Regions from separate parts of the Nocardia asteroides genome, predicted to be linked through region 2. Evidence: predicted binding sites of a transcription regulator. Region 2 holds the regulator's gene; the other holds the start of a gene.
The links. Region 2 encodes HspR, which represses chaperone genes until heat shock. Its sites were predicted from a motif close to ANNTGAGTNNNNNNNACTCANNT; they were not measured.
Positions count from the first base shown of each region.

Region 1: lon (endopeptidase La) is a predicted target of HspR. The motif match lies at 1,472-1,494, and genes of this name have one in related genera.

Region 1 covers NZ_CP089214.1:3,854,702-3,859,116, reverse strand. The annotation lists gene LTT61_RS18335 (hypothetical protein) at 1-547, opposite strand, end outside; gene LTT61_RS18330 (dienelactone hydrolase family protein) at 666-1,406, shown strand; gene lon (endopeptidase La) at 1,573-3,855, shown strand; gene LTT61_RS18320 (PaaI family thioesterase) at 3,973-4,398, opposite strand; gene LTT61_RS18315 (TetR/AcrR family transcriptional regulator) at 4,410-4,415, opposite strand, start outside.
Region 2 covers NZ_CP089214.1:3,553,648-3,558,062, reverse strand. The annotation lists gene dnaK (molecular chaperone DnaK) at 1-356, shown strand, start outside; gene grpE (nucleotide exchange factor GrpE) at 353-1,033, shown strand; gene dnaJ (molecular chaperone DnaJ) at 1,058-2,230, shown strand; gene LTT61_RS16970 (heat shock protein transcriptional repressor HspR) at 2,230-2,634, shown strand; gene LTT61_RS16965 (globin domain-containing protein) at 2,946-4,115, shown strand; gene LTT61_RS16960 (FAD-binding oxidoreductase) at 4,120-4,415, opposite strand, start outside.

The sequences.
Region 1 (4,415 bases), 300 kb from region 2:
GCGATTCGAAGGCGCGCCTGCACAGCGCGGGCAGCTCCCGGTCCACCCGCTGGTAGAGCAGCTGCCTGACCGCGCGCGGCAGGCTGCGCCAGAGCTCGGGGTTCTCCCGCTCCATGAGCTCGTCGACCAGCGGCTCGACCTGTTCGCGCGCGAGCACCGCGATGTAATCGGCGATGCCGTCCAGGTCCAGTTCGCGGATGAAGTCCTTCGGGCTGCCGATCCGCATGATCGCCATGTCCACGCAGATGCTGGCCATCTTCTCCGCGCGGGCCGGGATGAAGCCCTGGAAGCCGAGCCGCTTGCCGTCGCCGGAGAAGGTCGGCAGCACCTGCACCCGGCGCGGGAAATAGGGGTAGAGCACCGAGAGCCCGGGGATCCGCACGCCGCGGAACTGCAGCGGCCAGAAGAGCATGATGACGCCGGTCCAGTTCGTCAGCCATCCGGCCAGCCCGGCGAAGATCGGGAAGGTGATCAGCTCGACCACGAATTTCGACTGCCCGGTGAGTTCTTCCCAGTCGATGAAGAGCCCGGAGGCGAGAGCAGTCACGCGCGATCCCCCTCGGTCCTGCCGGGTGGTGAGATGTCAGGGCCCCAACATTCTCATTGCGCTCGAACCGGTGTCAACGCGCCACGACACCGCCGGATGAAGGAGAACCCCCGTGCCGATGCAGACCATCGACATCGCCACCCCGGACGGCACCTCCGACGCGTTGTTCGTCCACCCCGGCTCCGGCACGCACCCCGCCGTGCTGCTCTTCCCGGATGCCTTCGGCCCGCGCCCCGCGCTCACCGAGCTCGCCGAGACCATTTCGGCGCGCGGCTACGCCGTGCTGCTGCCGAACCTCTTCTACCGGGCCGGGCGCGCGCCGGTGGTCGAGCTGCCCGACTTCGTCGGCCCGGAGAACCGGCACGCGGTCTTCGACAAGATCCGCCCGCTGATGGCGCGGCTCACCCCCGAGCTCGCGCTCCGCGACGCGGGCGCCTACCTGGACTGGCTGGCGGCCGCGCCCGAGGTCGCCGACGGCGGGGTCGGGCTCACCGGCTACTGCATGGGCGCCGCGCTGGTGCTGCGCACCGCCGCCGCCTACCCGGAGCGCGTCGCCGCCGGGGCCGGATTCCACGGCGGCAGGCTGGCGAGCGACGCCGCCGACAGCCCGCACCTGGACGCCGACCGGATCACCGCCGAGCTGTACTTCGGCCACGCCGACGCCGACCCCTCGCTCCCCCCGGAGCAGATCGAGCGGCTGAACAAGGCGCTGGACTCGGCCGGGGTGCGCTACCGGGCCGAGGTCTACGCGGGCGCCGCGCACGGCTTCACCCAGCGCGATCTGGCCAGCTACGACGCCGAGGCGGATGCCAGGCACCTGCGCGAACTCGGGGCACTGCTGGACCGCGCACTGGGGTGAGTTCAGCGCCGGACTTCGCCCTCGGCGAACACCGGATCGGTGCGGAACAAAGGTCCGGCCCCCTGGGTTGAGTGGGCATAGCTCAACTTTCAGAAGGGTCGATATCGTGACTACACCTCGGAACCTGCCGGTGCTGTTCCTGACCGATCCGATCGTGCTGCCGGGCATGGTCGTGCCCATCGAACTGGACGAATCGGCGCAGGCGGCGATCGATGCCGCCCGTGCCGCGAAGGAAGGCCAGGTGCTGGTGGCACCGCGGCTGGACGAGGGGTACGCGACGTACGGCGTCGTGGCCACCGTCGAACAGGTCGGCCGGTTGCGCGGGGGCGCGCCCGCCGCGGTGCTGAAGGCCGAGCGCCGGGCCCGGATCGGGCACGGGGTGACCGGGCCGGGCGCCGCGCTCTGGGTGGAGGCCGAGCCGGTGGAGCTCCCACCGGCGGACGGGCGCACCAGGGAACTGGCCGACGAATACAAGAAGCTCGTGGTCTCGGTGCTACAGCGGCGTGAGGCCTGGCAGATCATCGACGCGGTGAACCAGCTGGCCGAGCCGTCCGAGATCGCCGACACCGCGGGCTACGCCTCCTACCTGACCGGCGAGCAGAAGCGCGAGATGCTGGAGACCCCGGACCCGGCCGCCCGGCTGACCAGGCTCATCGAGTGGACCCGCGCGCACATCGCCGAGGCCGAGGTCACCGAGAAGATCGGTGACGAGGTCAGGGAGAACCTGGAGAAGACGCAGCGCGAGTTCCTGCTGCGCCAGCAGTTGAACGCCATCCGCAAGGAGCTGGGCGAGGACGAGCCGGACGGCGCGGACGACTACCGCACCCGGGTCGAGGGGGCCGAGCTCCCGGACGAGGTGCGCGCGGCCGCGCTGCGCGAGGTCGGCAGGCTGGAGCGGGCCGGCGACCAGAGCCCGGAGTCGGGCTGGATCCGCACCTGGCTGGACACCGTGCTCGAGCTGCCGTGGACCGCGCGGACCACCGACAACACCGACGTCACCGCGGCCCGCGCGGTGCTGGACGCCGACCACCACGGCCTGGACGAGGTCAAGGACCGGATGGTGGAGTACCTGGCGGTCCGGGCCAGGCGCGCCGCGCGCGGCCTCGAGGTGGTCGGCGGCCGCGGCTCCGGCGCGGTGCTCGTGCTGGTCGGCCCGCCCGGCGTCGGCAAGACCTCGCTCGGCGAGTCGGTGGCGCGGGCGCTGGGCCGGAAGTTCGTCCGGGTCGCGCTCGGCGGGGTCAGGGACGAGGCCGAGATCCGCGGGCACCGGCGCACCTACGTCGGCGCGCTGCCCGGCCGGATCGTGCGCGCCATGAAGGAGGCCGGGTCGATGAACCCGGTGGTGCTGCTCGACGAGATCGACAAGGTCGGCTCGGACTACCGGGGCGACCCGGCGGCCGCGCTGCTCGAGGTGCTCGACCCGGCGCAGAACCACACCTTCCGCGACCACTACCTCGACCTCGATCTCGACCTCTCCGACGTGCTGTTCGTGGCGACGGCCAATGTCATGGACACCATCCCCGGCCCGCTGCTCGACCGCATGGAGCTGATCACGGTCGACGGTTACACCGAGGACGACAAGGTCGCCATCGCGCGCGACTTCCTGGTGCCCCGGCAGCTGGAGCGCAACGCCCTGACCGGTGACGAGGTGACCGTCACCGACGCGGCGCTGCGCGAGATGGCGGCGAACTACACCCGCGAGGCAGGCGTCCGCCAGCTGGAGCGGCTGATCGCGAAGGGGCTGCGCAAGGCGGCCACCAAGCTCTCGGCCGACGGCTCCGGGCCGCTGACCATCGGGCTCGGCGAGCTGAAGGAGTACCTGGGCAGGCCGCGCTTCACCCCGGACTCCATGGAGCGCACCTCGGTGCCGGGCGTGGCGACCGGGCTCGCGGTCACCGGCGCGGGCGGCGACGTGCTCTACATCGAGGCCAACTCGGCCGAGGGCGAGCGCTCGCTGACACTGACCGGGCAGCTGGGCGACGTCATGAAGGAATCCGCGCAGATCGCGCTGACCTACGTGCGCTCGCACCTGGCCGAGATCGGGATCGAGCCCGCGGTGCTGGACCGCAACATCCACATCCACTTCCCGGCGGGCGCGGTGCCGAAGGACGGGCCGTCGGCGGGCGTCACCATGGTGACGGCGCTGGTCTCGCTGGCGCTGGGCCGGAATGTGCGCGGTGACGTCGGGATGACCGGCGAGGTCACGCTGAACGGCCGGGTGCTGCCGATCGGCGGCGTGAAGCAGAAGCTGCTCGCCGCGCAGCGGGCGGGGTTGAAGACGGTCTTCATCCCGGCGCGCAACGAGCCCGACCTGGACGAGGTCCCCGCCGACGTGCTCGAGGCGCTGGATGTGCGCCCGGTCGCGGACGTGGCGGAGATCCTCGGCTACGCCATCGAGCCGGTCGCCGAACCGGCGCTGGACGGTCCGGCCTTCGCCGCCACCGCCTGATATCGCGACCGGGACCGGGCCACCCCTCGTGGCCCGGTCCCGGTGCGTTTGCGGCACTGGTCCCCGACGCGGGCCCGGTGGATCGCGCGCCCTCGACCGGCCCGGAACCCGTGCCGCTCAGCCCAGTTCGCGCTCGACCACCCTGGTCGTTCCCTGCGCGACCGCGCAGAGCACCGGCTCGCCAGCCCCGTCCTCGCTGAGGATTTCGCAGTGCACCACCGCCTGCCGCCGGGTCGCCCCGGTGACCTTGGCCTCGGCGCGCAGCCGGGTCCCGGCCGCCGGGCGCAGGTAGGTGATGCTGAACCCGCCGGTCAGCACATTCGACCCGAGCACGGTGCCCGCCGCGAAGGTCAGCGCGTTGTCAGCCAGGTACGCGAGTACCCCGCCGTGTACGAAGCCGAACTGCTGCCCGAGCTCGGGGCGGATCGGGATGGCGAGGCTGGCGACGCCGTCGCCGAAGGCGAGCAGTTCGGTGCCGATGAGCTGCGCGAACGGCTGGCGGTCCAGCACCTCGCGGGCGGAGGCGGTATCGAGTACGACCATGGTTGCTCCGATCAATC
Region 2 (4,415 bases):
CCGAGGATAAGGCGCGGCGCGAGGAGGCGGAGACCCGCAACCAGGCCGAGTCGCTGGTGCACCAGACCCAGAAGTTCATCGCGGACAACGAGGACAAGGTGCCCGCGGACATCAAGTCCAAGGTCGAGGCGGCCATCGCCGAGGCGAACGAGGCGCTGAAGGGCACCGACATCGCCGCCGTCAAGGCCGCGGTGGAGAAGCTCGCCACCGAGTCCCAGGCGCTGGGCCAGGCGATCTACGAGTCCGCCGCCGCCGACGGCGCGGCCGGTGACGGCCAGCCCCAGCAGGGTCAGGCGGACGACCAGGTCGTCGATGCCGAGGTCGTGGACGAGCCGGTCGACACGGAGAAGAAGTGAGCTCGGAGCAGCAGGAACCGGTCACCTTCGTCGACAAGCGCAAGATCGATCCGGAGTCCGGTGAGGTCAGGGAGCCGGACAAGGCTCCCGAGCCGGACACCGAGATCGGCGGCGAGTCGAACGGCAACGGCTCCGACCCCGCGGCGGCGGCCCCCGCCGCGGGCAAGGAGGCCGAGCTGACCGCGGACCTGCAGCGGCTGACCGCCGAGTACGCCAACTACCGGCGCCGGGTCGAGCGCGACCGCAAGGCCGCCACCGACTCGGCCAAGGCCGCCGTCGTCACCGAACTGCTCGGCGTGCTGGACGACCTGGACCGGGCGCGCGCGCACGGCGACCTGGAGTCCGGCCCGCTCAAGGCGGTCGCCGACAAGCTCGCCGAGGCGCTGCGCAAGCAGGGGCTCGAGGAGTTCGGCGCGGTGGGCGAGGCCTTCGACCCGACCCTGCACGAGGCCGTGCAGCACGAGGGCAGCGGCGCCGATCCGGTGCTCGGCCTGGTCATGCGCAAGGGTTACCGCTTCGGGGAGCGGGTGCTGCGGCACGCGCTCGTCGGAGTCACCGACGCGGTGCCGGGAGACCCGGCGGAATCGGGTGAGAAGACCGGTGAGGCAGCGGATTCCACGACCGGCGAGAGCGACGCGGCATCGGGAGCAGCTGATGCCGAGACGACCGGACGATAGAGACGCGAGAGGAGGAGATGCTCGGTGAGCCAGCGGGAGTGGATCGAAAAGGACTTCTACAAGGAGCTGGGTGTCTCCGCCGACGCCACGCAGGACGAGATCAAGAAGGCGTATCGCAAGCTCGCCCGGGATAACCACCCGGACGCCAAGCCCGGCGACAACCGGGCCGAGGAGCGGTTCAAGGCCGTCAGCGAAGCGCACGCCGTGCTCTCCGATCCGGCGAAGCGCCGGGAGTACGACGAGACCAGGAAGCTGTTCGGGGGCGGCGGTTTCGGCCGCGGCGGCGGCTTTCAGCCCGGTGCCGGTGGCGGGTTCTCCCAGAACTTCGACATCGGTGACATCTTCGGCGGCGGCGCGGCCGGCGCAGGCGACGGCGGCCTCGGCGACCTGCTCGGCGGGCTCTTCAACCGCGGCGGCGGCCCGCGTACCGCGGCCACCAGGCCGCGGCGCGGGGCCGACGTCGAGACCGAGACCACCCTCGGCTTCCGCGAGGCGGCCCAGGGCGTCACGGTCCCGCTGCGGATGACCAGCCCGGCGCCGTGCACCACCTGCCACGGCAGCGGTGCCAAGCCGGGCACCAGCCCGCGCACCTGCCCGAACTGCAACGGCGCCGGTGTGGTCAGCCGGAACCAGGGCGCCTTCGGCTTCAGCGAACCGTGCGACGAGTGCCGTGGCACCGGCTCGCTGATCGACGACCCCTGCGTCGACTGCCGCGGCACCGGCGTGCAGAACCGGACCCGCACGATCACCGTGCGGATCCCGCCCGGCGTCGGTGACGGGCAGCGCATCCGGCTGGCCGGACAGGGCGAGGCCGGGTTGCGCGGTGCGCCCTCCGGCGACCTGTTCGTCAGCGTGCACGTCAGCCAGGACAAGGTCTTCGGCCGCAACGGCGACGACCTGACCCTGGTGCTGCCGGTGAGCTACGCGGAGCTGGTGCTCGGGACGACGGTCTCGGTGCCGACGCTGGACAGCCGGGTCGGCGTGAAGGTGCCGCCCGGCACCGCCGACGGCCGCATCCTGCGGGTGCGCGGGCGCGGTGTCCCGAAACGCAGCGGCGGCGCGGGCGACCTGCTGGTCACCGTCAAGGTCGCGGTGCCGCCGCGGCTGGACGAGAATGCCGTCCAGGCGCTGCAGCGGTATCAGGAGGCGGAGAAGACCAGCGGCTTCGATCCTCGTGCGGGATGGGCAGGTGCGTAATGTCCGACGATCCGAAACAGATGTCCAACGCGGCGCGGGCCGAGTTCTTCATGATCTCGGTCGCGGCCCAGCTGGCAGGCATGCATGCGCAGACCCTGCGCACGTACGACCGGCTCGGCCTGGTCACGCCGCAGCGGACATCCGGTGGCGGCAGGCGCTACTCGGCCAGGGACGTGGAGCTGCTGCGCGAGGTGCAGCGGCTCTCCCAGGACGAGGGCGTCAACCTCGCCGGTATCAAACGGATCATCGAATTGACCAACCAGGTCGAGGAATTGCGCGAACAGGTCGCCGAGCTCTCGGCGGAGGTGGAACGCCTGCGGGCGGGCTACCGGCCGGATCTGGCGCCCCAGCAACGCAGTACCGCGCTGGTGGTCTGGCAGCCGCGCAATAGACACGCGCGGTAGCGCGTCGAATTCGGAATTCGCCAGCAAATCAACAGCCCTCGACGGCGCACCCGCTCCCGGAGCGGAGCCCGTCGAGGGCTCTTGGCATTTCGGCCCTTTTCAGCGGTATCTGGACCGAATTCGCCCAGCTACACAAACTTTCGGTCGGTTTATTGCGCTTTTTGAACAGGCCATCCAGTATTTTATGAAATAAGCGCGTGATATTCCAGTGCATCGCTCCCGCGCTGGCAAACTTGCACCTAGACTCGTTTCCATCGGCTGCCGAAGTGTTCCCCGGTAGAGTTCTCGTGCGAAATGGGGTTGTGACACAAATGGATTCGCGGACCGTCGCGCTGGTCAGGACGACGTTCAAGGCGGTTGCCGCGGAAGAGGGGGGCCGAGAGGCGCTCGCGCGGACTTTCTACGCGATCTTGTTCACCGATTACCCGCAGATCCGCGATTTCTTCCCGGCCGCCATGGACGCCCAGCGCGACCGCCTGGTGCAGGCCATCACCTACGCCCTGGACAAACTGGACGAGCCGGAGAAGCTCCAGCCGTTCCTGGCCCAGCTCGGCCGTGACCACCGTAAGTACGGGGTGCGGCCGGAGCACTACATCGCCGTCGGCTACTCGATGAAGAAGGCGCTGCGGCAGTTCACCGGCACCGAGCTGTGGACCGACGAGGTCGAGCAGGCCTGGGACGGCGGGCTCGAGGTCATCGCGAACACGATGATCGGCGCGGCCGCCAAGGAGACGACGCCGTCGGCCTGGCGCGGGGTGGTGGTCGAGCGCCGCGAGGTGCTGCGCAACCTCGCCGTCGTCCGGGTGCAGCTGGACCAGCCCATGCAGTACGCGGCGGGGCAGTACCTGAGCGTGCAGATCCCCTCCCGGCCGCGGATGTGGCGCTACCTCTCGCCCGCGGTGCCGCCGAACGCGAGCGGCGAGGTCGAGTTCCACGTGCGCGGGGTCTCCGGCGGCTGGGTCAGCCCGGCCATCGTGACCAACACCGCGGTCGGCGACCAGTGGCTGCTCGGCTCCCCGCTCGGCGGGCTCGGGCTGCCGCGCAACACCAAGCGCGCCATGCTCATGGTGGCCTGCGGCACCGGGCTGGCCCCGCTGCGCGCCCAGCTCATGGCGATGGCGCAGCGCCGCACCAACCCCAAGGTGCACCTCTTCGTCGGCGGGCACCACCCGTGCGATCTCTACGACCTGGAGACGCTGAGCCAGCTGGCGATGGCGAACAAGTGGCTCACCGTCACCCCGATCACCGAGAGCGACGAGAACCCCTGGTGGTACGAGGGCCCCACCGACCCGGAGCGCGACCTGGCCGGGCTGGAGCCGCGGCTCACCGGCCAGGTGGGCAAGGTGGTGGCGAACTACACCCCGTGGACCGACCGGGACGTGCAGATCGCCGGGCCGCCCTCGATGGTGCAGACCACCAAGTTCCGGCTGATGGCGGCGGGCACCCCGGCCGACCACATTCGGCACGACCCGCTCTTCTGAGCGGCTACAGCCCCTCGTACTGGATGCGCTCCACCGGGGTGCCGATGTCGATCAGCTTCTCCACGGTCGCCCGCGTCATCCCCGGCGAGCCGCAGACCAGCACCTGATGCCGGTCGAAGGCGCCGTGCGAGCCGATCACGTCGGCCAGCGTGCCGTGCAGCTGCTCCTCGGCCGGGAAGCCGATGTCGACCCGGGAGCGCTCGAACCACTCGTCCGGCCAGCTCGGGTCGTCCGGCCGCTCGACGACCGGGATCACGGTGAGCCAGGGCAGCTCGGTGGCGAGCAGGAAGAGCATGTCGT